DNA from 2 places in the Exiguobacterium sp. QJM3NY_9 genome. Region 2 is predicted to be linked to the other one. Evidence: predicted binding sites of a transcription regulator. Region 2 holds the regulator's gene; the other holds the start of a gene.
The links. The regulator Rex, encoded in region 2, represses fermentation and respiration genes when NADH is low (regulators of the CRP and FNR family bind a similar motif). The targets are predictions, from matches to a motif close to TTGTGAAATATTTCACAA.
Positions count from the first base shown of each region.

Region 1: AC0VYQ_RS10405 (cytochrome ubiquinol oxidase subunit I) is a predicted target of Rex. The motif match lies at 13,233-13,250, and genes of this name have one in related genera.

Region 1 is NZ_CM149679.1:1,997,916-2,013,130, forward strand. It holds gene AC0VYQ_RS10350 (aminotransferase class I/II-fold pyridoxal phosphate-dependent enzyme) at 1-1,041, shown strand, start outside; gene lpdA (dihydrolipoyl dehydrogenase) at 1,206-2,618, opposite strand; gene AC0VYQ_RS10360 (dihydrolipoamide acetyltransferase family protein) at 2,622-3,917, opposite strand; gene AC0VYQ_RS10365 (alpha-ketoacid dehydrogenase subunit beta) at 4,015-4,992, opposite strand; gene pdhA (pyruvate dehydrogenase (acetyl-transferring) E1 component subunit alpha) at 4,996-6,078, opposite strand; gene def (peptide deformylase) at 6,457-6,996, shown strand; gene rnjA (ribonuclease J1) at 7,056-8,723, opposite strand; gene AC0VYQ_RS10385 (DNA-dependent RNA polymerase subunit epsilon) at 8,720-8,938, opposite strand; gene AC0VYQ_RS10390 (Cof-type HAD-IIB family hydrolase) at 9,110-9,886, shown strand; gene AC0VYQ_RS10395 (potassium channel family protein) at 9,917-10,585, opposite strand; gene AC0VYQ_RS10400 (cytochrome d ubiquinol oxidase subunit II) at 10,690-11,715, opposite strand; gene AC0VYQ_RS10405 (cytochrome ubiquinol oxidase subunit I) at 11,728-13,116, opposite strand; gene AC0VYQ_RS10410 (N-acetyldiaminopimelate deacetylase) at 13,351-14,463, opposite strand; gene AC0VYQ_RS10415 (LysR family transcriptional regulator) at 14,447-15,215, opposite strand, start outside.
Region 2 is NZ_CM149679.1:2,767,651-2,782,865, forward strand. It holds gene AC0VYQ_RS14030 (CPBP family intramembrane glutamic endopeptidase) at 147-839, shown strand; gene AC0VYQ_RS14035 (DUF4305 domain-containing protein) at 861-1,094, shown strand; gene AC0VYQ_RS14040 (DUF2089 family protein) at 1,152-1,445, opposite strand; gene AC0VYQ_RS14045 (hypothetical protein) at 1,475-1,762, opposite strand; cyclic di-GMP riboswitch class I at 2,002-2,085, shown strand; gene AC0VYQ_RS14050 (hypothetical protein) at 2,111-2,902, shown strand; gene AC0VYQ_RS14055 (NAD(P)/FAD-dependent oxidoreductase) at 2,981-4,036, opposite strand; gene AC0VYQ_RS14060 (ABC transporter ATP-binding protein) at 4,220-5,011, shown strand; gene AC0VYQ_RS14065 (iron-hydroxamate ABC transporter substrate-binding protein) at 5,016-5,927, shown strand; gene AC0VYQ_RS14070 (FecCD family ABC transporter permease) at 5,998-6,999, shown strand; gene AC0VYQ_RS14075 (FecCD family ABC transporter permease) at 6,996-8,003, shown strand; gene AC0VYQ_RS14080 (hypothetical protein) at 8,230-8,715, opposite strand; gene AC0VYQ_RS14085 (hypothetical protein) at 8,730-9,206, opposite strand; gene AC0VYQ_RS14090 (hypothetical protein) at 9,233-9,700, opposite strand; gene AC0VYQ_RS14095 (hypothetical protein) at 9,705-10,184, opposite strand; gene AC0VYQ_RS14100 (hypothetical protein) at 10,286-10,444, opposite strand; tRNA gene AC0VYQ_RS14105 (tRNA-Ala) at 10,616-10,688, opposite strand; gene tatC (twin-arginine translocase subunit TatC) at 10,796-11,575, opposite strand; gene AC0VYQ_RS14115 (twin-arginine translocase TatA/TatE family subunit) at 11,583-11,786, opposite strand; gene AC0VYQ_RS14120 (redox-sensing transcriptional repressor Rex) at 11,786-12,445, opposite strand; gene AC0VYQ_RS14125 (ABC-F family ATP-binding cassette domain-containing protein) at 12,614-14,515, shown strand; gene AC0VYQ_RS14130 (hypothetical protein) at 14,515-14,907, shown strand; gene AC0VYQ_RS14135 (hypothetical protein) at 15,138-15,215, opposite strand, start outside.

The DNA of each region.
Region 1 (15,215 bases), 770 kb from region 2:
GGTATCACACCAAGTGCCGTCGAACGTGCCCTCAGTCTTCATCCTGATACGAAGGCGATCCTCGTCATCAACCCGACGTACTTCGGTGTCGCAGGCGACCTTGAGAGCATCGTCAAGCTTGCTCATGGGAAAGGGATCCCTGTCCTCGTTGACGAAGCACACGGCGTCCATATCGGCTTCCACGATGATATGCCGCTATCAGCAATGCAAGCAGGGGCTGACTTAGCCGCTACGAGTGTGCACAAACTGGGTGGATCACTCACAGGAAGTTCTGTCTTGAACGTCCGCCGAGGTCTGGTCTCGCCCGATAAAGTCCAGACTGTCCTCTCGATGTTGACGACGACTTCAACATCGTATCTGTTACTCGCTTCACTCGATTGCGCACGGCGCCATCTCGCGATTAATGGTGAGGCAATGAACCGACGCGCACTTGAACTATCGACACGGATGCGGATGGGTCTCGCTAAGTTGCCTTACCTCGCCGTCTTCGGTGAATCGGACTTACATTCGAGTGCGACATTCGCGTTCGACCCGACTAAAGTATTGATTTCGGTCAAAGGACTCGGTATTTCTGGTCACCTCGTCGAAGAGTTCTTACGCGAAGAACACCGGATTGAAGTCGAACTATCAGATTTGAATAACATCCTCTTAATCATCACTTCAGGCGACTCTGAGGAAACGATTGACGCCTTACTGTCTGGAATGACCGAGCTCGTTGAGCGGTACCGTGATACAGGTGCGAAAACAACTTCTCATTCTATCATGTTGCCGGACATACCTGCGCTCGCATTAAGTCCACGCGATGCCTTCTACGAAGAAACGGAAACGATTCCGCTCGCGCAAGCCGTAGGACGGATTTCTGCAGAATTCATGATGGTCTATCCGCCGGGCATCCCGATCTTCATTCCTGGTGAGATGATTACGACGGATAACTTAGCGTATATTAAAGAAAATATCGAAGCGGGTCTTCCTGTCCAAGGGCTTGAGGATCATTCACTCGAAACAATTAAAGTCATTCAACAATCGAATGCCATTCGATGATTCAAACGAAAGCAGACGTTACAGCTTCTCAAAAAAGTACGGGCGCAGGATATCAAATCCTCCGCCCGTACTTTTTATTTTACCAAGACCACACCTTAGCCTCTTGCATATGATAATGAAAAAAAGCCCTTAAGCGGTCGGCTCCCCGCTTAAGGGCTTAAAGCTTATTTAATGATGTGGATTGGGCTACCGATTGCAACTTCAGCAGTTTCCATCGCGATTTCACCGAGTGAAGGGTGCGCGTGGATTGTGAGTGCGATATCTTCAGCAGTCATTCCAGACTCGATTGCGAGTCCCATCTCTGCGATCATGTCAGATGCGCCTGTACCAGCGATTTGAGCACCGATCAAGAGACCGTCTGATTTGCGTGTGATCATTTTCAAGAAGCCGTCTGGCTCGTTGAGTGCAAGGGCACGACCGTTTGCAGCATAAGGGAATTTAGAAGCGAGGTAATCAAGACCTTCTTCTTTCGCTTGTGCTTCTGTATAACCGACTGTTGCGAGTTCTGGGTCTGTGAAGACAACCGCAGGAATTGCGCTATAGTCGAGGTATGCCGGGTGTCCAGCAGCAGCTTCAGCAGCGATTTTCGCTTCGAAAGATGCTTTGTGCGCAAGTGGTGGTCCAGGAACGATGTCCCCGATTGCGTAGATGTTTTCGTTAGACGTACGGCACTGATCGTCGATTTCGACAAGTCCGCGCTCGCTAAGTTTAACTTCAGCCATCTCAAGACCGAGATCAGAAGTGTTCGGGCGACGACCGACAGTGACGAGGACGTAGTCCGCTTCAACTGTTTGTGTTTCACCTTTCACTTCGAACGTTACTTTAACGCCGTCTTCTGTCTCTTCCACACTTTGTGCAAGTGCTTCGTTGTGGATTGTGATGTTCCCTTTTTGTTTGAGCTTTTTCTTGACGACTTGTGTCATTGCCGGCTCAAAACCAGAAAGGATGTCTTTTGTTCCTTCTAAGATGACAACTTCAGTATCGAAGTTAGCATACGCTGTACCAAGCTCCATTCCGATGTATCCGCCACCGATGACGATGAGTTTTTTCGGAAGTTCAGGAAGGTTCAATGCGCCTGTAGAAGAAAGGACACGTTTAGACCATTTGAACGCTGGAAGTTCGATTGGAGTCGAACCTGTTGCAATGATACATTTTTTGAATTTGTAAGGTGTTGAAGAATCTTCGTTGATGATACGAACTGTATCTTCAGATTGGAAGTATGCTTCCCCTACGACTGTTTCGATGTTGTTACCTTTAAGAAGGCCGCCAACACCACCCGTTAATTTGTTAACGACTGATTGTTTCCAAGATTGAACTTTCGAGAAATCGACTGCAACGTTCTCAGATGTGATCCCCATTGAGTCCGAACCTTTTGCATGTTGGAAGTTGTGTCCAGCTGTAATTAACGCTTTTGACGGGATACATCCAACGTTCAAGCAAACACCACCGACGTTTTCACGTTCGACGACTGTTACTTTAAGTCCGAGTTGTGCGCCACGAATTGCAGCGACATAACCACCAGGGCCGGCCCCGATTACGAGTAAATCTGTTTCTTGTGCGAATTCACCTACTACCATTGCTTATCCCTCCATAATGAGAAGTTGTGGGTCGTTCAACAAGCGTTTAACTAGGTTAAGCGCGTTTTGTGCTGTTGCACCATCAATGAGACGGTGGTCAAAGCTGAATGAAAGTGCAAGTACTGGTGCTGCAACGATTTCACCGTTTTTAACGACTGCTTTTTCAGCAATACGGCCGATACCGAGGATTGCAACTTCCGGGTGGTTGATGACAGGTGTGAACCATTGTCCGCCAGCAGAACCGATGTTTGTGATTGTGATCGATCCGCCTTTCATCTCTTCACCAGAAAGTTTACCATCACGTGCTTTACCAGCTAAATCATTGATATCATCAGCGAGTGAGAAGATTGATTTGCGATCTGCGTCTTTGACGACAGGTACGACAAGTCCGTTATCTGTATCCGCTGCGATACCGATGTTGAAGTAGTTTTTGTAGACGATTTCTTCGTTAGCATCATCGATTGAAGCGTTGATAGTCGGGTACTTTTTAGCAGCCGCAGTCAATGCTTTAACGACGAACGGAAGGTAAGTCAATTTCGTACCTTGTGCTGCAGCAACTTCTTTGAAGTTTTTGCGGAGTGCCACGAGGTTCGTTACATCGACTTCGTCCATAAGTGTTACGTGTGGTGCCGTATGTTTCGAGTTGACCATTGCTTTCGAAATCGCTTTACGGATACCTTTGATTTTTTCGCGTGTTTCAAGCTCAGGTTGAGCAGCAACATACGGTTTCACTTCAGCTTTAGGAGCAGATGCTTGTGCAGATGCTTTTTCTTCTGAAGCTGGTGCAGTAGAAGATTGACCACCGTTTGCAAATGCATCGATGTCTTCTTTAACGACGCGACCGTTGTCTCCAGAACCTTGAACTTCACGGATGTCGACGCCTTTTTCACGTGCATATTTACGGACAGAAGGCATCGCGATGACACGTTCTGATTTGTGGATTTGAACTTCAGTCGGCTTGTCTTCGACTTTTTGATCCGTGTCTTGGACATCTTTTGCGTTTTCTTCTGCTTTAGGTTGTTCAGGAGCTGCTTCTTCAGAAGGAGCTGAACCTTCACCTTCGACGTCGAATGAGATTAATACGTCACCAACAACAGCAACGACACCTTCGTCTACTTTTACTTCTTTGACTGTACCATCAACTGGTGACGGGATTTCAACGACCGCTTTATCGTTTTGAACTTCAAGAAGAACGTCGTCCTCTTTTACTGTGTCGCCCGCTTTTACGAACCACTTTACGATTTCGCCTTCGTGAATACCCTCACCGATATCCGGCAATTTGAATTCAAATAAACCCATTTGAATATGCCTCCTTTTATTTCACTCTTCTAGTCAATTGTTATCTTTAAAACGGAAGCAAGGAGAGAATTTCCCCTCTCCTTTTTCCGAATCACGCTTAGAAATTGTAAACTGTTTTTACTTTTTCAACGATATCTTTGTGGTCTGGAATCCAGACGTCTTCACCTTGTGCGAATGGGAAGATTGTATCTGGAGCCGTTACACGAAGAATCGGTGCTTCAAGATCAAGAATTGCACGCTCTTGAATTTCAGTTGCGACCATTGCAGCCACACCTGCTTGTTTTTGAGCTTCTTGAACGACAACGACACGGTTCGTTTTCTTAACTGACGCAACGATTGTATCGATATCGATTGGGCTGATTGTCATCAAGTCGATGATTTCGACGCTGATGTTTTCTTTTTCAAGTTCCTCAGCTGCTTTAAGTGAAGCGTGGACCATCGCGCCGTACGTGACGATTGTAACGTCTGTACCTTCACGTTTGATGTCTGCTTTACCGAGTTCGACCGTGTAGTCCCCTTCAGGAACCTCGCCACGGAATGAACGGTAGAGTTTCATGTGCTCAAGGAAAACGACTGGGTCGTTATCGCGGATTGACGCGATCAAAAGACCTTTTGCATCGTACGGAGTTGACGGGATGACGACTTTAAGTCCTGGTGACTGAGCCATCAATCCTTCTAAGTTATCCGCGTGAAGTTCTGGTGTCTTAACGCCACCACCGAATGGTGAACGGATTGTAACTGGTGCACTGTACGTACCACCTGAACGGTAACGTAGACGCGCGAGCTGAGCTGCTACTGAATCGAACACTTCGAAAACGAAACCGAAGAATTGGATTTCCATGATTGGGCGGAAACCAGTCAAGCTGAACCCGACTGCAAGACCACCAATACCTGACTCGGCGAGTGGTGTATCGAAGACGCGGTCTTCGCCTAATTCATCTTGAAGACCTTCTGTCGCACGGAATACCCCACCGTTTTTACCGACGTCTTCACCGAACAAGAGAACTTGCTCGTCGCGTTTCATCTCGACGCGCATTGCGTCAGTGATCGCTTGGATCATCGTCATTTGTGCCATGGGTTATTTCGACTCCTTTGCTGTATACTCATCAAGCTGCTCTTGCAGGTTTTGTGGTAACTTTTCAGCCATCACGTTGATGAAGTCAGTAACTTTTTGTTTTGGTTCTTTGTCAGCTTGTGCAAGTGCTTCTTTCACATCAGCTTTTGCTTGCTCGATGACTTCGTTTTCTTTGTCTTCGTTCCAAAGACCTTTTGTTTCCATGAACGCACGGAAACGAACGAGTGGATCTTGAGCTTGATACTCATCATCCATATCTTTTGTACGGTAACGTGTCGGATCATCACCAGCGAGTGTGTGTGGTCCGTAACGGTACGTGAGTGTTTCGATCAATGTCGGTACACCGTTGAGTGCTTCGACACGTGCTTGTTTCGTTGCAGCGTAAACTGCGAGAACGTCCATACCGTCAACTTGAATACCGTTGATGCCGGCAGCGACCGCTTTTTGTGCAATTGTTTTTGCCATTGATTGTTTTTCAACCGGCGTCGAAATTGCGAAACGGTTGTTTTGGACAACGAAGATTGCAGGGGCTTTAAATGCTCCAGCAAAGTTCATTCCTTCGTAGAAATCACCTTGTGAAGAACCGCCATCACCTGTATATGTGATTGCTACTTGCTCTTTACCACTTTTCTTAAGACCGAGTGCAACACCGGCAGCTTGAACGATTTGTGCACCGATGATGATTTGTGGCATTAAGACGTTCACACCTTCAGGAATCTTACCGCCTGTGATGTGTCCACGTGAGAACAAGAATGCTTTGTAGAGTGGGAAGCCATGGAAGACCATCTGTGGAATATCACGGTATCCAGGAAGAATCCAGTCATCCTTATCGAGTGCGAATTGTGTTCCGATCATTGACGCTTCTTGTCCTGCTACTGGAGCATAGAAACCAAGACGTCCTTGACGGTTGAGTGAGATTGCACGTTGGTCCCAGATACGTGTGTATACGAGACGACGCATTAATTCCGTTAATTCTTCATCTGAGAGATCCGGCATAGCGTCTTTGTTGACGACTTCACCTTTCTCGTCAAGAATGCGGAACGTTTCAAAGTTTTCTTCCACGTTTTTAAACATGTTTAAGTTCATCTTTTCACCTCATCCTTTCACTGTGCTCAGCGAAATATTCCTCTGACTGATTTGCCCACATACCAATAGTGTTCAAAAATCGAAGTCCCGTGTGACCTTTCTTGAACATATATCTGTGTACCTATTCAGTTGAGTAAACTGTATTAACATGACTCGACACGATTTGATGTCTTGTTCATTACGTTACAAGTATAAAACTGTAACGCCTATAAAATCAAAGGAAATGTTTTATTTTTTTTTACGACCGTCATTTGTGACGCCTTTCACAAAAACCTTCTGTTTCTCCTTCTGTACTATTCAACTATTTGTAACTGTGTTAGTTATGAATTTCCCCTTTCGCTTGTGCTATAATTTTTATAGATGAAAGGGGTGTTGTTCATGATCACCATGAATGAAATCGTACGCGAAGAAGTTCCGACGCTTCACGAACGATCGGTGGAAGTTACTTTCCCACTCAGTGAGGAAGATAAAGAAACGATGCGCTTGATGCGCGAGTTTCTTGCTAACAGTCAAGATGATGAAATAGCTGAAAAGTACGATTTGCGTAGCGGGATAGGTCTTGCTGCTCCTCAAATCGGTGTCAATAAGCGGATGTTCGCGATTCGACTTCCAGACGGCGACGATCTTTTAGAGTTCGGAATCTATAATCCGAAAATCATCAGCCACTCTGTCGAACAGACGTTTTTAACTGGTGGTGAAGGTTGCCTATCCGTCGACCGTGAAGTCGAAGGTCACGTGCCACGCTATATGCGTATTACCCTTACTGGCATCGATCATAACGGAATTCCTGTAAAATTAAGATTAAAAGGTATGAAAGCCATCGTTTGCCAGCATGAATATGACCATTTAGACGGCATCATGTTTTACGATCGAATCGATAAAAAAGAACCATTCAAGGAATATGGACCTGCCACATGAGTTCTTCCACGCCTTGAAACAAAAAAGCCATTTCCTGATTCAGGAAATGGCTTTTTTCGTTAAACTTCCATAATGATCGGCATGACCATCGGATGACGTTGTGTTTTTTCAGTTAAATAAGGTGTTAATGTATCGTTGATGACTTGTTTGATATCTGTCCACTTCGTGTTTCGGTTCGTTAATGATTGTTCTAACGAACGTTTCAACAAGCGCTCCGCATCTTTAATTAAGTTGCCTGATTCACGCATGTAGACGAATCCACGAGAAATGATGTCCGGTCCAGAAACAAGACGGTTTGTTTTCGAGTCGAGTGTGACGACGACGACGACAAGTCCTTCTTCCGAAAGAATACGACGATCGCGTAACACGATGTTTCCAATATCTCCAATCCCTTTTCCATCGACGTATACCGCATTCGCCTGGATTTTACCAGTGATCGCTGCTGCATTGGCATCGAGTGCTAAGACTTCACCGTTATCCATGACGAAACAGTTCTCTTCCGGAACACCCGCATCCATCGCAAGCGACATGTGTTTTTTCAACATGCGGTATTCACCGTGAATCGGCATGAAGTACTTCGGCTTGAGTAGGCGCAGCATCAAGAGTTGCTCTTGCTGACTACCGTGACCTGACGTATGGATATCATTGAGCTTACCATACATCACGTCTGCCCCTGCTTTATACAGCTGGTTGATCGTTTTCCCGACCGAAACAACGTTTCCTGGGATCGGTGAAGACGAGAAGATGACCAAATCATCGGGAATGATTGAAATCTGACGGTGTGTCCCATTGGCGATTCGGCTTAACGCTGCCATCGGCTCTCCTTGCGAACCTGTACAAAGAATCGTAATTTCATTCGATTTATACCGTTTCATTTCATTCGGCTCGATGATTGTTCCTTTAGGTGCCTTGATGAAATCAAGCTCTTGTCCAATCATCATGACCTTGTCCATGCTTCGACCGAAGACGACGATTTTCCGTCCTGCTTCGACCGAGGCATTGACGACTTGTTGGAGACGATAGATGTTCGAGGCGAACGTCGCAAAGATGATTCGTCCATCCGCTTTCCGGAAAATATCCGAAATCGTTTCACCGACAACCCGTTCACTCATCGTAAATCCTTCAACTTCAGCATTCGTCGAGTCAGATAAGAGACAAAGTACGCCTTCTTTCCCGAGTTCTGCCATCTTCGCTAAGTCAGCAGGCTCCCCAACTGGTGTGAAGTCGAACTTAAAGTCCCCCGTATGGACGATATTGCCTTGTGGCGTTTTTACGACGACACCGAACGAATTTGGAATCGAGTGTGTCGTCCGGAAGAATGAAATACTTGTCTTCCGGAACTTGATGATCGAGTCCTCATCAATTTCATGAAGTTCCGCCGTCCGTAATAAACCATGCTCTTCTAATTTGACCTTGATTAAACCAAGGGCAATTTTCCCCGCATAAATCGGTAAGTTCACTTGTTTTAATAAGAAAGGAAGTCCGCCGATATGATCTTCGTGTCCGTGTGTAATGAACACACCTTTGACTTTATCTTTATTTTTGATTAAATACGTGTAATCTGGAATAACATAATCGATTCCGAGCAATTCATCTTCTGGGAACATGACCCCTGCATCAATGACGATGATTTCATCTTGGAATTGAACCACATATGTGTTCTTCCCGATTTCTCCTAAACCGCCGAGTGCGAATACGGCTGCTTGGTGGTTTTTGACGAACTTCATGCGAACGTCGCTACCTTGTAGTCAACACTTTGTTTTTCGTACTCTAGGAATTCTCCACTTACTTCGCGGATGAATTCAACATTAATGTCTTTGATGAGATGATCAATCGATGTTCGCACGTCACGAATGCTCTCTCCTTCAACATACATAACCTCTGTCCGTTCTCTTACTGGTGCTTCCGAACGAAGCGGTTGATAAAATACTTTAAAAATCATACTTAGCAACTCCTTATCAGTCCATTGTTTTTTGTCCTTAGATTAGTATACACGAAAACGGTTCATTTTTTCATCCTTATTCAACAACTGATATCTGCTTGAACCTAGGCGCTATGCTATACTTTCATTTGTAAACGGCTATTCAGCCAATTAAATAGAGAAGGTGAAACCATGGCAAATCAAAAAGTCGTCTTTTTCGATATCGATGGAACCTTGCTTCACGATGGTCATTTCATACCGGAATCGACAAAACAGGCAATCAAACAACTACAGGAAAACGGCGTTTACGTCGCCATCGCTACCGGGCGTGGTCCTACAATGCTGTCAGGCGTCCGTGAGCAACTCGGCATCGATACCGTCATTGGCTACAACGGTCAAATCGTCGTTCATCAAAATGAAGTCATCTATAAACGTCCGCAACCCGTCGATGATTTGAAACATTTAACATCACGTGCAAAAGAGAATGGGCACACACTTGTTTATCTCGGCGAGAAACAAGGCTTCACGACGCGTCAAACAGACGAGACCGTCGCGACGTCACTCGGCGCGCTCGATATTCCCCTTCCTGCTTATAATGAAGAAGCTTACGAGACGCACGATATCTTCCAAACCCTCGTCTATTGCCGGGCAGAAGAAGAATCGATTTATACGCAAAACTACCAAGCATTCGATTTCATTCGCTGGCACCCACAAGCGATGGACGTCATCAATGCCGGATCGTCGAAAGCCGATGGAATTAAACAATTCCTCCGTTTAACGGATATCAAACGTGAAGATACGTTTGCTTTCGGTGACGCACTGAACGATCTCGAGATGCTCCGCTACGTCGGAACAGGCATCGCGATGGGCAATGGATTAGACGAAACAAAAGCCGCCGCCGACTTCGTCACGAAACACATTCTTGAAGACGGCATCGCGCACGGTTTAAAAAAATTCCAATTAATTTAAAAGGGATACAAAAAAAGCTGAGGAGATCCCTCAGCTTTTTACTTTATGGATGGCTCGTTCGAGACGATCCAAATCTTCGTTTTCTCCAATGACGACAAGGTAGTCGCCCTTTTCAATGACTTCATCAGCTTGTAACGAAATCATGACATTTTCTCCCCGTTTGATCGCGACGACGTTCGCGCCGTACTTACTTCGTAAATCAAGATCAATCAACGTTTTGTTTGCCATGCGATCGCTGACCTTGATTTCAACGATTGAGAATTCTTGAGACAGGTCAAGATAATCCAAAATATTCGAACTCATCAGGCCGTTCGCAATCCTAACCCCCATGTCACGTTCCGGGTGAACAATGAAGTCAGCACCGATTTTCCGCAATACTTTTTCGTGGTAATCGTTCGTCGCTTTGACAGTAATCGATTTAACACCGAGTTCTTTTAAAATCAACGTTGTCAAAATCGAAGCTTGAATGTTTTCCCCAATCGCAACGATGACGTGATCAAAGTTTCGAATTCCAAGACTTTTCAATACGTTCTCATCCGTCGTATCGGCGATGACGGAGTGTGTCGCAATCCCCATGTATTCATTGACACGTTCTTCATCCGAATCAATCGCTAGAACGTCATAGCCATTCTTCGATAATTCACGGACGATCGAACCACCAAAACGCCCCAAACCAATTACTGCAAACTCTCCATTCATGTTCAACTCTCCTTCAGATTTCGCTTCGTCAGTAGTAGTGTACCCGATTCCTTCTTAAAATACTATAAACGCCTTCACAGTGCGTGAAGGCGTTTAAGATCTCGCTATTTTTTTACTTTTTCGCCTCTGACATAATCGTTATCAAACAGGAACAATCGTAAAATCAGATAGAGTGCCGGAATCAATAATAATAGTCCGAAGATAAAGACTACGACAAGCGACGTCGCCATTGTTTCGTTAACGACCGCTTTATTGATATCGATGTACGGATATAAGATATACGGTAAATGAGTATAACCGTATCCGAACCATGCAACTCCGTATTGAGCCATGACAGCAATAAAGGCAATTCCATAATTCCGCTTCAGGTAGACGAGTGCGACTGCAACACAGAAGAACACAAAACTTGCTGCGAACCACCACCAGTTACCATTCAAAATGTTTTCATAATGCCATGCGGCTTGATTCTTTAAACCAAAGAACACAAGTCCACAGACGATGATCGTTGGAATGCTCCAAAAGAGCGCCCATTTCCGAATCAAGTCACTCGCCCCTACATCTCGCGCCTTATCTGCGTAGAACAAAAGGAACATCGCACTAATATAAAGGACAGAGACAATCGCGAGTGCTACGACTGACCAGGAATAAAAGTTCGTAAACAATTTCGTCCCTAAAAACTCAACCGTTTCATTCGTTTTACGAATAAAGCCACCTTGACTAATCGTCAACGTCGTCGACATCGCAGCCGGAATCAAGAGCCCCGTCGCACCATAGAGAAACGTATAGAACATACTATCGTTCGAACCGTAGTTCGCAAAGGCATAAAAGCTGCCGCGAATCGCAATCAGAACGAGTACGATTGATGCAGGCACGAGAAGTGCCGTTCCGTAGTAATAAGCTGTGTCCGGGAAAAACCCGACGAGACCAACAAAGAAGAAGACGAAGAAAACGTTCGTCACTTCCCAAACGGGCGAAAGGTAACGTAAAATCAATCGATTCGTCAAATGATCTCGTTTTGTATATTTCGAGTAAAATGCGTAAAATCCAGCACCGAAGTCAATTGAGGCAACGATGAGATATCCATAGAGGAACGTCCAAAGTACGGTTATTCCTAGTGTTTGAATGTCCAACTCGTTCCCTCCTTATTCTTTATCGTCCGCAAACATCGCTTCACCGCGAGTATGGTGATCGTCTGCGAGTTCTTTACCGACAGGATTATTCTTAAACATACGGAGCAATACGACTGTACAAATCGTACCAAGTAAGAGGTACAACATGCTGAATAGAATCAGCATCGGTCCGACTGCAGTAGATGTCGTCGCTGCGTCAGCCGTTCTCATAATACCATATAGCGTCCATGGTTGACGTCCGATTTCCGCGTACATCCAACCTGCTTCAATCGAAACGATGGCAAGTGGTCCACCAATGAAAATACCGCGCAGTAACCATTTATTATACGGGTTCAACTTTTTCAGTCGGAATGCAAGTATGAACAAGGCGGAAATCGCTGCTAAATACATCCCAATCGATACCATGATATCGAAGAAATAGTGGACGAATAAAGGCGCTTGATCTTCTTTCGCAAATTCATTTAGACCGATGACTTCTGTATCTGGTGCTCCACCTGCAAGAATTGACAAGGCGTATGGAATCTTAACCGCACCTTTGATGTCATAACTACCATCTTCTTGCTCATCCAAAATCCCACCGAAAATCAATTCTGCTTCATTTGTCGTTTCAAAATGCCACTCCGCTGCTGCTAATTTTTCAGGTTGATATTTCGCAAGGTACTTTCCTGAAAAATCACCGACGAGCGCTGTCGAGAAGGCGAAAATCAATCCAGCCATGACTGTCAGACGAAGTGCCTTTTTGTGATACGCCGTCTCGGCTGCGGACAATGTTTTCTTACGCAATAAATGGAACGCGGCAATTGCTGCTAAGATGAACGCGACCGTCAAGTAAGCAGATACAATGACGTGTGTCGCTTTTGTTGGCGTTGCCGTATTGAACATCGCTTTTAACGGTTCGATTTGTGTTAACGTTCCGTTGACAATTTTAAAACCTTCCGGAGAATTCATGAACGAGTTAACTGTCGTGATAAAGAAGGCTGACGCCGTTGCCCCGATGACGACCGGAATCCCGATTAACCAGTGTAACCATGGATTCTTAAAGCGATCCCATGTGTACAAGTAAATCCCAAGGAAGATCGCTTCAAAGAAGAAGGCGAACGTTTCCATGAAGAGTGGCAAAGCAATCGTCTGTCCGGCTACTTGCATTAATGAAGGCCATAAGAGCGATAATTGTAATCCGATTGCCGTCCCCGTAACGACTCCGACCGCTACCGTTACGATATAACCGCGCGTCCAACGTCGTGCTAAAAGAATATAATCTGGATCTTTTCGTTTAATTCCAATGTACTCGGCTGCGAGTACCATCAACGGAACTCCTACACCAATCGTTGCAAAAATGATGTGAAATGCTAATGTGAGCCCTGTCAATAATCGACTGAGCATAACTGGATCATTGAACATGTGTGTGCCCCCCTCTTCCTAAACGTACTTCTATATATGTTTATATCCGTATCATAGAGAACATAATCATTTGTGTCTGTTCTAAATGTTTGATGTAACAAATTGTTCACATCTATTCGTGATTTTCTTCACAAAACGTTCGAAAACTAGATGATCTCGCTAAATGAAAACCCTTTACTTCGATTTGAGGCGAAGTAAAGGGCATTTCTACAGTCTTTTTACGATTCATTCAGTTTACACATATTCACGGAAGTAATGATCCAGTAAATTAATCACAAATGGGATCGCCTCTTCATCCGGATTCAACGTCGGCTGATGTAAACCGGACGTTGGATTATCGATTCCAAGCCAAAACATCATGCCTGGGACTTCTTTTAACATGAATCCAAAGTCTTCACCCGTCATCGCAGCGTCGCATTCAACATAATTTGCATTCATCTTAACGAATGAAGAAAATTTATCGACGACGTTTTGATCATTAACGACTTCGTAATAGCGGTTTCCAAATTGCAAATCAATTTTCACGCCAAATGATGCTTCAATTCCACGAACGATGTCACGTACCCGTTCTTCTAATTTTTCCATGTCAGTACCGTTCAACGCACGCATCGTTCCATCTAGCACAGCTCGACCGGCAATAACATTTTCACGAATCCCCGCATCGACCTTGCCAATCGTGATGACACTACAATTCATCGGATTGATTGATCGACTGACGATTGTTTGCAACTGCATGATGAGTGCAGCCTGAGCAACGACCGTATCGACCGTCAAGTGTGGAAATGCAGCATGACCACTTTGACCATAAATCGTGATGTGAACTTCCCGCGCACTGGCAAATAATACGCCAGGACGACTCGCAATTGTCCCGACCGGATATTCAGGTGCCACATGGAGACCATACATTTCACTCGGACGATATTTTTCGAATAATGGACTTTTAATCATCGGTTCCGCTCCACCCGGACCTTCTTCTGCCGGTTGGAATAAGAAGACGACGTCATCCATGATCGGTAACTCGACAAGACGACGAAGCAGACCTAACGCAATTGACGCATGGACGTCATGCCCACAGGCGTGCATCATTCCCGGATGCTCCGAACCAAAAGGAAGACCCGTCGCTTCTTCGATCGGCAAACCATCGATATCTGCGCGGTAACCGATTGTTCGATTTCCGGTCAACCCTTTAACACGAACGAAAACACCTGTTTCAAACGTATCGTAGCTGACGCGGTCTTCAGGATAAGAGCGAATCTGATTTAAAATAAAGGCTTGCGTCTTGAACTCCTTGAATCCTAATTCAGGTATTTTATGAAGTTCTCTTCGCATTTCAATCGCGTATTCCATCTGACTGACTTCCCCCTTCTTCTTTTACGATGTCCCAAAAGGCTTGGACTTGTTTTAACTCAAGCATGGATTCCGTCGATAAAATCCATGTATCGCGTTTCAGTACTTTACCCGAAGACGTCTTCAACGGAATCTGCATCACTTCGCTCGATTCTTGAATCGTTGACTCTGGTAAAATCGCGAATCCAATGCCGTGTAACGCCATTTGTTTACAAGTTTCGATTTGGTCGACGACGAGCGTCCGCGCAGGCGGACTTGAAAAACGATCCTGCCACCACTCGAGTATTTCTTGATAGTACGTCGAATCACTTTTGAACTGAATGAATGGTCGGTCCGTCTTACGCAACTGTTCAAGCGTCGTCAACTCACTATCAACAAGATAGAGCGGGTCTGAGAACAACCGTTCCTTGACGCCCTTCCAGTCCGGATTACCTCGAATGATGCCGATATGAAAATGTTCTTCGAGCATATGCCGCATCATTTCACTCGACCACCCTGTTACGAGTTGGACGCGTACATGCGGGTAACGTTCCACGAAACGTTTCAACACGCGTGGCAACCAATATTGTCCCATGATTGAGGCGACAGCAATCCGAAGGGTTCCGTAGACTGCCCCTTCTTCGGCAGTCAGTTCACTTTTTAGTTCTAATTCTTTTCGATTCATTTCTTTTGCGAGCCCAATGACTTTTTCTCCTTGGGGCGTAATGCTTAATCCACGGGAAGAACGAATGAACAACTTCGTCGCCCACCTG
Region 2 (15,215 bases):
ACGGTTTTCAATCGAAATTCAACCCTGAACCCTTATCCGTTTTCCCGAAATCGCCATCTTTGAACCATCACCATTCGTGCGCCCGGCCGGTTTGTTTGTTACAATCGGGACAGTACCTTCAATACAAAGGAGTTGTGTCCCGACCGATGAAAAATTCCGTCAATCTGCCGTTCAACATGGCTGATAAGTGGCAAATCCGTCACATCATTCCGATTGTGATTTATTTGATCGTCCAGCTCGTACCGGCAACATTCCCGAGCTTTCTCTCAAAAAGCCAAATTCCGGGTGTCCTCGGCTGGTGGCTTGCGATTGGCTTTACCGTTGCCGTCATCGTCTCGTTCTTCTGTCTTCGTCCTGACTGGCAAAAGTGGAAAGCAGAGGGCAATCAGACGGATCCGATTGACACATTAAAGTGGATCGGGATCGGAATCGTGTTGCTTTACGCCTTACTGATTAGCGTCAACCTGCTTGATGCCTGGATGTCTGGTGGACTCGAAAACGTCGCGAAATCACAAAATACGGATGACATCATGAAAGCAATCCAAGTCATCCCGATTTTACAGCTGATGGTCGTCTTACTCGGACCGATTATGGAAGAATTTTTATTCCGCCACATTATGTTCGGGAACTTGTCGACAAAACTGAACTTCGTCTTCAGCTTCGTTCTCAGTGGTGTTATCTTCGGGTTCATCCACGGAGACAACAAGTTTTTGATTTATGTCGCGATGAGTTTTGTTTTCTCACTCGTCTTCGTCAAAACGCGCCGCATCATAGCACCGATTGCGATTCACGTTTTCAATAACGGAATTGTCGTACTCGCACTCTATGCAATGACTTAACTTACGAAAGGTAGTGTTTTCATGCGCCAAGGCTCAAACTTCATGGCATTATTTTATGCCCTGTTCGGTATTCTCTTCATGTACCTCGCGTACAGCAACTCGATCGAGGCAGGAACCGTCTTTAACTTTTGGACGATTCTGTTGACGCTGTTCGCAGCAATCGACTTTTACCGTCTCTATCTGATTTTCCGCTTCCGGATGGCTGCGAAGAAGATGATTGAGAAGGAACAAAACAAAAAAAATGATAAAGAATAAGTAAGTATTTTCATCAACAAGCGCGCCTTCGCTATTCGAAGACGCGCTTGTTTTCTTTTAATGAGATTTATCCATTCGATACTTATCAATGATTACTTTCGCGACATCTAAACTAATCCGCTCATCGATGACAAGGTTCTTAATCATGTTAACGAATTCGACATCATCTTCCTGTACTGACTCAATCCGTTGAATGAGTTGATTCAGCTTCGTTCGAACCGTCGGATACGAGACTTGATACGCAGCTGCCATATCTTTAAGCGATCCTGAATTTAAAACAAACTTCCGTATGAATTCAAGATGTTCTTGTTCTAATGCCAATACCCATGGAGGAACTTCATTTCTGTCCATTGTAGTGTACTCCTCTATCTATTTTTACGTTACAAATCTTGCACTTCGAGTCGATCCTTTTCCTGCTTCAAACGTTTTTTACGCGCTTTTTCCCCATCCAATCCAATACCAATCAACGTCGAAGTACTAATCATTGTACCGATTTGTATTAAAGATTTTTTGTCCTCAGACCAGACGCCTCCATAGAAATAGGTGTATATCCCAGCGAGTACAATCAGTACCGGTAATACCCACGCGAGCTTTCCATTTTTCCTAGATAAATAAAATTGTCCAACCATGAAAATAATAACACCAATCGCAATCGATAAACTCCCCATAAACTAGACCCCACTTCTATTTAATATAATCCAAATATGAATTATATTAAATAAAAAGTCAACATAGTTTAATTTAATTTAAATATTATTTTAAAAATAGTTACTTTTATTAAAAAAAGTGATTTAGAATATATTTATTATCTCACTTCAAATAATTTATATTTTACTGACTCATTATCGAAAACCCTTATCTATCCATAGAAACAAATCACTTATACTGAATATACGGTTCTTCACCGGAATCGAACGGGCAAACCCACAGAAATGTGGTGACGCAAAACTATAGGGGCTACCGCTTCAAGCTATGCTTGCCAGTTACCGAAGTTCACAAAAGGAGACTACGTTCACATGAAAAAAATCAATTATGTCGTTACTGCCGGTCTTGCTTGTGCCTTGATGCTGACGCCGCTCGGCTCAATCGATGCCAAGAGTAAGACATCGAAGCATGACCGCAACAAGAACGGAATCCATGACAGCTGGGAAAAGAAGTACAAGCTTAAAGGGAAAAAACTTGCGCAGCAAGATACGGACCATGACGGCTTAAGCAACTACACCGAATATAAGCTCAAACTCAATCCACGGAAGAAAGACAGCGACCGCGATAAGATCAGCGACGCACATGAAGATACGGACCGTGATGGCTTAACTAACGCCATCGAACTCGAGCTTGGGACAAAACCATATAAACGGGATTCTGATGGTGATGGAATTCTCGATGGCAAAGAACGCAACAAGGCCGGTCACCACTATGAAGATATGCTGAAAAAAATGAAGATTGCTCTCGCGACAGAGACGACGCAAAGTCAGATTAAATACCAGTTTAAAAAGAAGAAGAGTCAGCTGCGTGTCAAAACGAATGACGCAACGGTCGATGAAACCCGTGTCCGCCAATTGATTCAGTTCATCGAGTCACATCCGAAGATGACGGAAGAGGAATTACGGGCACAACTCGTCAGCTTATTCGCTCTCTCTGGTTCTTACGAGTTGGAGATTGAACTCGAGTACTTCGATCACGAAGAAACGAAATCAGAGCACCGTCACGTTGAAGAAGACGAGCAAGACGATGATCAAGGTCAGGACGAAGATGATGATTCAGATGATGACTCGGACGACGAGCATGAAGATGAAGATGAAGATTAATCCTTAAACAAAAAAACACCTGCTCTAAAGACGACCGACGTCCATGTGACGAGGGGCGATCTTTAAGACAGGTGTTTTTTACTTTTCGTTGACCATTTCTTGAATCAATTCACGGTTCCGTTTTTTGAAAACTTCATTGTGGGATGAGACCATCGCGACTTTGGCAGCATCCGGTTCAATGAACTGCTTCGCCCGGTTGACGGCATTTGCCGCATCCTGGAATGTCCCCGAAATCAAGTTCACCTTGCCGTCATGCGTCAAAATATCTCCTGCTGCATACAATCCCGGTACACTTGATTCGCTCGACGCGTTACCGGCGATGTAAAAGTCGTCGACTTGTTTGATGTCGAGTTCCGAGTTCGCGAGCAACTCTGCTTCCCGTTCGTAGCCATGGTTGATGATGACTTCATCGACGTCAACGATGTTTGTCACGTCCGTCGCACAATCAATCAATTCGACGGACGCAATCCGGTGGTGATCGTCGCTTGCGATCAACTTATGAATCGTCGTGTTGAGGAGACAGACGGCTGAGCTTCGGACGAGTTGGTCGACTTGTGCCTCGTGACCTGTGAAACAGTCTTTCCGATATGTGACGTAAACTTTTTTCGCAATCGGTTCGAGCTCGTTCGCCCAGTCGATCGCTGAGTTACCGCCACCTGAAATCAGGACCGTCTTATCTTTAAACCGCTCAATCGATTTGACGGTATAGTTCAAGTTCGACACTTCGTACCGTTCGGCCCCTTCAATCTTCAGTTTTTGAGGATTGAGTATCCCACCACCGACAGCGACGATGACTGTCTTCGAATAATGAATTTCTCCCGACTCCGCTTCGAGGACGAAGTTTCCGAATACGTCTTTTGCGATTGAAATGATTTTTTCATTCAGGTGCACGGACGGATTAAACGTTAAGCCTTGTTCGACGAGTTGCTCGATCAGCTTCGCTCCGGTAATGGGTGGCTGTCCCCCGACATCCCAAATCATCTTCTCCGGATAAACATGAATCTTGCCACCAAGCTCTGCCTGGTATTCAATGATTTTCGTCTTCATCCCGCGTAATCCGCTATAGAAAGTCGAGTATAACCCGGCCGGGCCTCCACCAATTACCGTTACATCAAACAATTCCTGCTGTTCCATCCCACTCACTCCTCGCTCTCGACTACGACTGATTATCATTCTCATTCCCAATGATAACGTGAACATCTCTTGAAGACAAGAAAAAATGTTGACAGCGTTTTTATGAGACTGGTATGGTTAGGGAGACGATAGTGATAATCATTATCAATGAAAATAGCTTTAAACGAGAAGGAGCCTCTGCGTATGGTACGTCTAGCAACAGAAGAAATCAGTATCGGATACGGAGATCGTACCATCGTCAAAGACTTGACGGTTCAGATTCCGGATCGGCAAATCACGACAATCATCGGTGCGAATGGTTGCGGTAAATCGACCTTATTGAAAGCGATGACCCGAATCATCCCCCATCAGTCTGGTCGTGCCCTGCTTGACGGTCTCGATATTGCGAAGGAAAGTACAAAGCTGCTTGCCCGGAAAATGGCGATCCTGCCTCAGACACCGGAAAGTGCAAGCGGTCTAACGGTCGCAGAGCTCGTCTCATACGGTCGTTTTCCTTATCAAAAAGGATTTGGTCGCTTAACGAAACATGATTACGAGATCATTGACTGGGCGTTAGAGGCAACGGATACGACGGCATTCAAACACCGTCCGGTCGACGCCTTGTCCGGTGGTCAACGGCAACGCGTCTGGATTGCGATGGCGCTGGCGCAGGAAACGGATATCATCTTCCTCGATGAGCCGACGACTTACCTTGATCTCGCCCACCAGCTCGAAGTCCTCGAGCTGCTCGAGCATCTCAACCGGACGGAAGGCCGGACGATCGTCATGGTGTTACATGATTTAAATCAGGCCGCCCGTTTTGCCGACTACATCATCGCGATGAAAGAAGGCGAAGTCGTCAAAGCCGGAACGTGCGAGGAAGTCATTTCGCATGACGTCTTAAAAGAAGTATTCCACATCGATGCCGAAATCGGTCGTGATCCACGGACGAATAAGCCGATGTGTGTCACCTACAACTTAATCAAGGGAGATTAACCACATGAAGAAACTAGTACTCTTACCGATTTTATTACTCTTAACGCTTGTCATCGCCGCCTGCGGCAATACAGATAAAACAGAAGATACGTCTTCTGATACGAAAAAAGAAACGATCACCTATAAATCGGAAGAAGGTGACGTCGAAGTCCCGGCTGATCCGAAACGCGTCGTCGTCCTTGCCGGTTTCGCCGGAAACGTCATGGCACTCGACGTCCCACTCGTCGGTGTCGATTCGTGGTCAAAATCGAATCCGAAGTTTGATTTGAAAGACGTCCAGGAAGTATCGGAAGAAAACGTCGAAAAAGTCATCGAACTCGAACCCGATCTCATCATCGGCTACAATACAACGAAAAACATCGATAAATTTAAAGAAATCGCTCCAACCGTCACGTACACGTACGGCAAAGTCGACTATTTGACACAACATATCGAAATCGGTAAATTGCTCAATAAAGAACAAGAAGCACGCGATTGGGTCAAAGACTTTCAAACACGCGCAGCGGACGCCGGAACAGAGATTAAAGCAAAAATCGGTGACGATGCGACGGTCTCTGTCATCGAAAGCTTCGATAAACAGCTTTACGTCTTCGGCGACAACTGGGGACGCGGTACAGAAATCCTCTACCAGGAAATGAAATTAAAGATGCCGGAAAAAGTTACGGAAATGGCCTTAAAAGACGGCTATTACGCGCTATCACCGGAAGTCTTACCTGAATATGCAGGGGATTACCTCATCTTCAGTAAGACGGCAGAAGCAGATAACTCGTTTACAGAAACAGACACATACAAAAATATTCCTGCTGTTAAAAACAACCACGTCTTCGAAGTCGATTCGAAAGAATTTTACTTCAATGATCCATTGACGCTCGAACGTCAGCTCGAGTTCTTCAAGAAAAGTTTCCTTGGCGCGTAACAAAAATAAGGAGGGAACCGATTTTTCGGTCCCTCCTTTTTGACTATCTAATGAAAGTGAGACGATAACTATGTCATCCGGTCGATTCCCGTTCGGACTGAAAATCACGTTCGGTTTACTCCTGTTCGTCGTCATGTTCTGGATCTCGATGACGTTCGGTGCCGCCGACACGACGATACGTGAGGTCTGGAACGCTTTGACGTTCGGTCCCTTGAACGATAAAGCAAAAATCATTCAGGAAATCCGGTTACCGCGCGAAGTCGCTGCGATGCTGGTCGGGGCTGCACTCGGTGTCTCCGGTGCGATCATGCAGGCGATGACACGTAATCCCCTTGCCGATCCCGGACTGCTTGGGCTGACGGCAGGCGCGAACGCGGCCCTTGCTCTTGCGCTCGTCTTCATTCCCGGTATCAATTACTATGGCATCATGCTCGCGTGTTTCCTTGGAGCAGCAGCCGGTGCCCTACTTGTCTTCGGGATCGGTGCCTCAAAACGTGGCGGGTTTTCACCACTTCGAATCGTCCTCGCCGGGGCCGCGATTTCTGCTTTTTTATACGCAATCGCAGAAGGGATCGGCATTTACTTCAAAATCGCTCAAGACGTCTCGCAATGGACATCCGGCGGGCTGATTGGAACGACCTGGGGGCAACTGCAAATCATCACCCCCGTCATCCTGATTGGCATCGCGATTGCGATGATCTTCTCACGTCAATTAACGATTTTAAGCTTATCAGAAGAAGTCGCACTCGGGCTCGGGCAAAACATCACCCGGATTAAAGGTGTACTCTACGTCGTCGTCATCCTGCTCGCCGGGGCCGCCGTTGCTTTAGTCGGTAACATGGCATTCATCGGCTTGATGATTCCGCACATCGTCCGCGCAATCGTCGGCACCGATTACCGCTTCATCCTCCCGATGACCGCCGTCTTCGGTGCAACGTTCATGTTACTCGCGGACACGATTGGCCGGACACTGTATGCTCCATACGAAACACCGGTCGTTGCAATCGTCTCGATGCTCGGACTGCCGTTCTTCTTACTCATCGTCCGCAAAGGAGGTCGTGCGTTCTCATGATTGAAACATCGCTCCGCCGCCGTCAGCGGTTGATCTTTATCGTCTTTAGTCTGTTATTGCTCGGAACGATCATCATCAGTATCGGGCTTGGGCCCGCCTCCCTCTCGTACGACCGGCTTCTGCCGACACTGTTCGGTCAAGGCTCGTTCAAAGAAGAGTTTGTTTTGTTCTCACTCCGCCTGCCGCGGATTTTAATCACGGTACTCGCCGGCATGGCACTCGCCTTATCCGGTGCGATTCTTCAGGGCATCACCCGCAACGAACTCGCAGATCCCGGCATCATCGGTATCAATACAGGTGCTGGTGTCGCCATCGCCGCCTTCTTCCTTTACTTCCCGGTCGATGTCGGTGCGTTCATCTATGGGTTACCAGTTGCTGCCTTCATCGGGGCATTGATCACAGCGATTGCCATTTATGCCTTATCGTATGACCGTGTCCGTGGCCTGCAACCGATTCGTCTGATTTTGACCGGGGTCGGATTCTCGATGGCGTTATCCGGCATCATGGTCGTCCTGATTTCATCCGCGCGCCGCGAGAAGGTCGACTTCATCGCCAAATGGCTCGCCGGGAACATCTGGGGAACGGACTGGACATTCGTCTACGCGTTATTGCCTTGGCTGCTTATTCTCGTACCGTTTACGTTTTATAAAGCAAACAAACTCAATCTGCTGGCGCTGAATGAACCGGTTGCGATCGGCGTCGGCGTCGCGATTGAAAAGGAGCGCATCCAACTGTTACTCGCCGCTGTCGCACTCGCTGCATCCGCCGTTTCTGTAACAGGCGGGATCGCCTTCATCGGTTTGATGGCGCCCCATATCGCGCGCGCCCTCGTCGGACCAAGGCATCAACTGTTCTTACCGATCGCCGTCTTGATTGGCGGATGGTTACTCGTCCTCGCCGATACGATTGGTCGGAACATCGCTGACCCGCAAGGCATCCCGGCAGGAATCGTCGTTGCGATCATCGGTGCTCCTTACTTCATTTATTTGCTGTCAAAGAAATAACAATCCACGTGTCACCGAAAAAAATGAAAACGAAAGAAGGAGTGGATTTCGAGTCCGCTCCTTCTTTCGTTTAGAAATCAACATTCAAGTCGACTTATTTCTTAATTTTTTTCACTACTAACGTGACTACAGAAACGATAACGACTGTAATCAATGTAAAAAGTATCACTGTGATGATTAGATTTGCCATTCTTCTGACCTCGACTCCTTTTGCAAAAAACAGTTTTTAATATTTGATTCGTTTTTCTTCCCGTTCCGCCCGGATCAATTCCTGTTCCGATAAGTGTGTCGGATCGAGTCGTTTAATCCGTTTATCAACAATCCGGTCCAATGACAGCACCGTTAGGAAAAAGACAAGGAACGGTCCGATGTATTCGGGACGCGCTACGTAGGGCGTGATGATTTGCCCCAGGACGACGACCAGTACTTCGATGATACTGATCAATATATACGGTAGTCCGAGATGATCCCAGACCTCAAGCCCGTCAAACCGCTTCTTGAAATACCGGTATTTCAAAAATCGGACGATCCATTGATAGGACAACAAAGGGACTAGCAAAAAGTACTGAAACGATGATTCCGTCAGGTGCCAGTCGTCCGCTAAAAAAAGAAATGTAAACAATACCAGTCCAAACAATGCCGTTTGAATGTAACGTGCCCGTTTTGAAAATCGGATATAATCCATTTTCCGCTCGTGTTGTATGTTATCCATCGTCTTCCTCCTCGTTACATCCTGATTCCTTCCCCCGTCGGATGACAGTGTTCGATTCCTTTTCGGTCCGGTATCTCAAGCAAATCCATTTTATCGAGCTTCGTTACCGTCCGGTCCGTCCACTTTTGAAATTGCAGCATCCCTGAAATCCACAACATTAGCGGAAACAGATAGCCCCACTGTCCAAGGTGTGGGGCGACAACTGCGGCACCCGCAATAAAGACCGCTTCGAGCAAAGTGATCCCACCGAACAGCAGACCAAGTGGTCGCGCCTGTACCTTCGACCGAACTAACAGAACGGATTGGATCACTCGCTGCATGCCATTATAGGCGAGTAACGGCGTAAGAATCAAAAATCCAACTGCTGAATCCGTCAGGTGCCCGCTTCCGGAGAAGAGCAGCACCGCAAAAAATACGCCCGCAATTACATACGTCCGGATTTGCCGGCTGATTTTTGTCCATTTTTGATACGTGCTTAAAGTGTTTCTCATCCGTTCACTCCTCTTGTGTGTTTCGCTTACTTACGGTAACGCTCAATCTCACGCATCGTGACGAATGCCGGATCTAATTGTTTCGCTTGTTTGTTCAATCGGGACACAATCAAATAGGCGACGATGATCGACATAAGAAAGACCGTAAAAGAAATACCGGCGTATTGTGGAAAAACAGTCCCCACATAATGTGGAAGGATCGGGATGAACGAACCGATCATCGACACACGTGCCACTTTCAAGACCGTCTTTTTATAGACGTCCTTCGCGAGGCGTTGCTTTAAAACCTGTAGGCGAATGACTTCTCTCACTGCAGCACCTAACGCCAGTAAAGAGAGTGCGAACGTTGTAAATAAACCCGTTTGTCGCAAGCTCGGGATGAACCAAAACAGGACTCCAATCAAAAGTAAGGGAATTAACACCCCCATCTGGACTTTCTTAATCGGCGCTGCCAACAGCTGGAGCCGTGTATTTTTTTCAATCAATGTACTCACCCTGTCACTCCTCCACTTCTTTGACATTCGCATGAATTTCTTTATCACTGACGAAGTCGGGATCGCCTGACCGGGCAATCTTTTTAAACAACCAGTCCGTAACGTAATAGACCGGTGCGAGGATGATCAGCATCGAAAGGGCAATTTTCCAGATCGACATCTCTTTCGTCTCAAGTATCACGGTGTACAGCGAACCGTACAGGACGAATTGAGTCCCGAGCCACAGCAACGATTGGTTCGTCACTTGGTCGCTTGAGAGATAGCGCGCCAGGATTTTTCGTTTTTCGAGTCGAAACGGGAGATCAAACACGAGAAAGACAAGCGGTAACAGACTCAAATACATGGTCGTGCTGAAGATTTCCGTAAACGTTCCTGCTGTCGCCATCAAGGCAGCGATGATCCAACTTTTATTCTGCAATTGATTTTTTTCGATATAAGCAACCGTCAACGCCTGTAATCGTTCCTCTCGGAGCGTTTGTTCCATCCTGAAATGCCCTCCCTCGTTTCAACTGTCTATACTGTCATATACTTACAGTTTACCAGTTATGTTTCAAAAAAAAAGAAACTTCCTTAAAAAAGGAGTTTCTAGGCTGAAACTTGAATGATGAGATAGATGACGCTATACGCAACAATTGCTAACGGAATCAGTGCGACACCAATCAACCAACCGTTCTTATCACGGATTCCGAGATACAGAACAAGACAGCCGACGATGAAGGCAATTAACGTCGTAAATGGATTCATAATGCTTCCCCCTCTTGATTACCTATTAAGAAATTTCCCATTCCCTCAAAAGGATAAACACAGAAAACGACTTCAATCGGTTCATCAACATCATCCAGGCTGTAAGCTTCTGTTTTGCCGCCACCACTATAACAAAAAACACCACTCGGCAAATGCCAAGTGATGTACATATGGAGACTATCGGGCTCGAACCGACGACCTTTTGGCTGCCAGCCAAACGCTCTCCCAGCTGAGCTAAGCCCCCTCATATTCTTGTAATCAGTATAAACCATATCGATTCACTTTTTCAATATAAAAAGAGCGCTTCCAAACAAAAACCTCTCCGTCGCCGAAACGACCGAGAGGAGACTGTTACTTATTCAACTCACGCATCAAATCCGCTTGCCGTTCAAGCTCCGCTTGTTGCTCAAGAATCAGTACTTTTTTGTACGTCCGGGCTGAAATCATGATGCTGATTTCATAGAGGACGAACAACGGTACCGAAATCATCAGATGTGACGTCACATCCGGTGGTGAGATTAAAGCCGCGATGACAAACAGCGCAAAGTACGCATATTTCCGATTTTTCCGCATGAACAATGGCGTCACGAGTCCAAGACGGGTCAAGAACATCGTCACGACCGGCAGTTGGAACAAGATACCGAACGGAATCGTCAGCCGGATTAAGAAACTGAAATAGTTTTCGACCCCGATGACTTGCTCGATGCCGAGCTCTTGCCCAAGTTCCGTCGATACTTTGAGTAGAAACGGAAGTAACCAAAAATAAGAGAACGCGATTCCGGACAAAAATAAGAAAAACGTGACCGGAATATACGTCAAGGTCGCTTTTTGTTCCTGTTCGAATAAACCGGGTCGGATGAACGCCCATAGCTGGTACATCCAAAATGGTGAAGCCAGGACGACCGCGATGATGAACGCTAAATTCAAGTACAACATCAGGGGATCGGCCACATTAAAGGCATTCAATCCGATGCCGAGCTCTTTCAGGTCCGACTGCAGAAAACGCACGAGCGGTCGGACGAGCGGAAAGGCCGCGGCGAACAAGACGACGACGATGATGAGTGACCAGACGATCCGCTTTCGCAATTCGTCTAGATGCGATGTCACACTCTGTTCTTGATCAATCGCCATAATTTAATCACTTCTCTTTCGATTCATCCTTTTTGTCTTTATCATCGTCCATGATGCCGTTTGTCGCACTCTTGAACTCTTTTAACGTCTGACCGGCAGCACGACCGAGCTCCGGTAACTTTTTCGGTCCGAAGATGATCAAGGCGACGGCACCGATTAAAGCGATACTTCCTGGTCCAATACCGAGTGTAAATGGGATTAAGTTTTCCATTATGATTTCACTCCTTCAGCTGATTGCGAATAATGCTTCATGAAATAAACTAGTGACTGCAACTCGATCGACAAATCGATGTGATGGACCCGAACGTGGGCCGGTACGTTCAACCGCGCCGGTGTAAAGTTCAGGATTCCGGTCACACCATACTCAACTAACTCATCCGCTACTGACTGTGCGAACTGGGATGGGACCGTCAAGATGGCGACATCAACCTTGTTCGCTTCGATTTGCTCTTTCATGTCAGAGACATGATAGATAGGAACGTCTTGCGTCGTTGTTCCGACCTTGTTTTCGTCCGCATCAAACGCAACGACTATCCGAGTACTATTATTCTTTAAAAAGTTATAATTTGCAAACGCCGTTCCGAGATGTCCGACCCCGACAAGTGCCACATTCGTGACTTCATCCTGATTCAGTGTCTTTCGGAAAAACGTCAATAGATGTTGTACGTTGTAACCGTATCCTTTTTTCCCTAACGCCCCAAAGTAGGAAAAATCGCGGCGGATCGTCGCTGAATCGACTTTGACCGCTTCACTGAGCTCTGCTGAAGAGACGCGCAGCTTGCCTGAGTTATAAAGACTCTGAATGAAACGATAATATAACGGCAGTCGTTTCGCCGTCGCTTGTGGTATTTTTGTGTCTGGCCCATTCATACTGCAGTTCCCCCTTCGGCCACGTTCTGACGTGGCACCCAAATCAATGCAAAGAATTCTATTCTCTTTGATTGTAAACCACTTCACATAGACTAACAAATAATATATTCCACGGGACTCCTGCGTTTTTTTCATGATAGACTAAAGGGTGGAAGGATGGATGTTTTTATGATTCTCTTACAAGTGAACCAACTATCAAAATCATTCGGTGTTGAGCCGATTTTAGACAATATTAAACTCGAAGTGCAGGAGCGGGACCGGATTGCGCTCGTCGGACGAAATGGTGCCGGAAAATCGACACTTTTAAAAATCATCGCCGGAGAGCTCAGTCATGACTCTGGTGAGATCATGAAGAGTAAGGAAGTGAAAATCGGTTACCTCGCCCAGGACAGTGGTCTTGAGTCGAATGAAACGATCTGGAATGAAATGTTGACCGTGTTCGAGCACCTGCAAGAGCAGGAACGTTCGCTCCGTCGGATGGAGATTGAGATGGGGATGGACCATATCTTGAATGATGCTGTTGCTTACGACCGTCTGTTGAAAACATACGATCAGGCCCAACATGACTTCTCGGACGCCGGCGGTTATCAGTTCGAAGCCAACATCCGCTCCGTCCTGCACGGGATGCGTTTTTATCCGGACGATTATTCACGCCGGATCCAGACGCTATCCGGTGGACAACGGACGCGACTCGCACTGGCGAAGATGTTGCTCCAGGCACCTGAGCTGTTGATTCTTGACGAGCCGACGAACCACCTCGACATCGATACACTCTCTTGGCTCGAAAGTTACCTGGCTGGTTACCGTGGAGCGGTCTTGATCGTCTCCCACGATCGTTATTTCCTCGACCAGGTCGTCAACGTCGTTTATGAACTGTCACGCAACGTCTGCCGGAAGTTTACCGGCAACTACACGAAGTACTTGGAACAAAAGGCAGCACTGTATGAACAAGAGATGAAGCAGTTCGAACAGCAACAGGAAGACATCGCGAAGATGCAAGACTTCATCCAGCGTAACATCGCACGGGCGACGACGACGAAACGCGCACAAAGCGTCCGCAAACGTCTTGAAAAAGTCGACCGGATTGATCGTCCGGATGGGGATGAACGCAGCACCGTCCTGTCGTTCCCGATTGAAAAACAAAGTGGGAACGATGTGTTACAAGTCACGCAACTCGCGGTCGGCTATGAAGAAGCCGTCTCAAAAGGCATCACGTTCCGCTTACAACGTGGCGAATCCCTCGCCCTCGTTGGTCCGAACGGAATCGGAAAATCGACGTTACTGAAAGTTCTTGTCAACCGGATTAAACCGTTATTCGGTGAACATCGTTTCGGGACCGGCGTTTCCGTCGGTTACTACGATCAGGAGCAAGCCGAGCTCAACGACCGCAACCGGGTCATCGATGAAATTTGGAACGAGTGGCCGTTGATGCGGGAACAACAAGTCCGGTCCGTCCTCGGTCAATTCCTGTTCAGTGGTGATGATGTCTTCAAGCTCGTTCATGAATTATCCGGCGGCGAGCGCGGACGCCTCGCTCTCGCGAAGTTAAAATTACGCAAAACGAACGTCCTCATTCTCGATGAGCCGACCAATCACCTCGATCTTGATTCGAAGATGGTGCTTGAGAACGCGCTTGTCGACTATGAAGGCACGCTCCTGTTCGTCTCCCACGACCGTTACTTCATCGACCGGGTTGCGACACGCGTCATCGAGATGAACCCGGAAGGTGTGACGGATTATCTCGGCGACTACTCTTACTATATGGAGAAGAAGGCCGAGAAAGAAGAAATCGCCCGCCTCGAAGCAGAGGAAGAAAAAGCAATCAAAGTCGCTGCTTCGAAAAGCATCGACAAAGATGCGCAAAAAGAAGAACGAAAAAAGAAACAACAGCTTGAACAACTCGAACAAGACATCGAACGCCTGGAAACTCGATCAACTGAAATCGAACAACTGCTTTGCGAACCGGAAGTCTTCAACGATATTCCGAAGGCGACGGCGCTGTCGGCAGAACGGGATCAGATTGATACGGACCTCCTCGAACTGATGGAACGATGGGAGAGTTTCCACTAATGCGCTCGAAAAGCTATGTCATCAACCTCGTTCAAGGGTTATTGTCCGGGGTTCTCTATTTCGTTCCGATGTATGCCGACTACGTGTCGGCCTTCATCCGGCCGGATGCCTTTAATGCCGTCGTCCTGTTGTTCATCCTCATCTCGTGCATGATCGGCCTCGTGATTAAGACGTGGAGTGGTCTCTTCATCAGCCTCTTATCCGGATTAATCTGTACGTTGCTGACGACCCAGATGTTCGTTGAACTGAATGACCCGTTAATCATCAGCTATTACGGTGCCGTGTCACCGCTCGTCGCCTTTTTGATCAGCTGTCTCGGGATTTGGGCACTGGCGATTCTCTTTTTTCTACTCGATGGTTTCCAGTACGAAAAACGTCACCATGCAGAGTAACTTCTTCAGTTGTCCGACATAAAAAGGCACGTCCCGCGTTCGGGACGTGCCTTTAGACTGTAGACAAGGTACTATCACAATCAAGCGTCTGTTTTCGTTGATTACCTCGGGCGAGGCGCAAGCCGTTGCTCCTTGATCCTAGCGGACAACGAGCAGGGTCTTGCCTGCCTCTGGCAAGTCGCGTTAAAAACGCACTTTTTCCCGTAGGAGTCAACGAAACGTGACGCTTTTTAGATTGCAGACGGTTTAGAGCGCAATCCGTCTCGAATCGCTTTTAAAGCGAAAAGCAATCGGTCGCGACCCTGCAG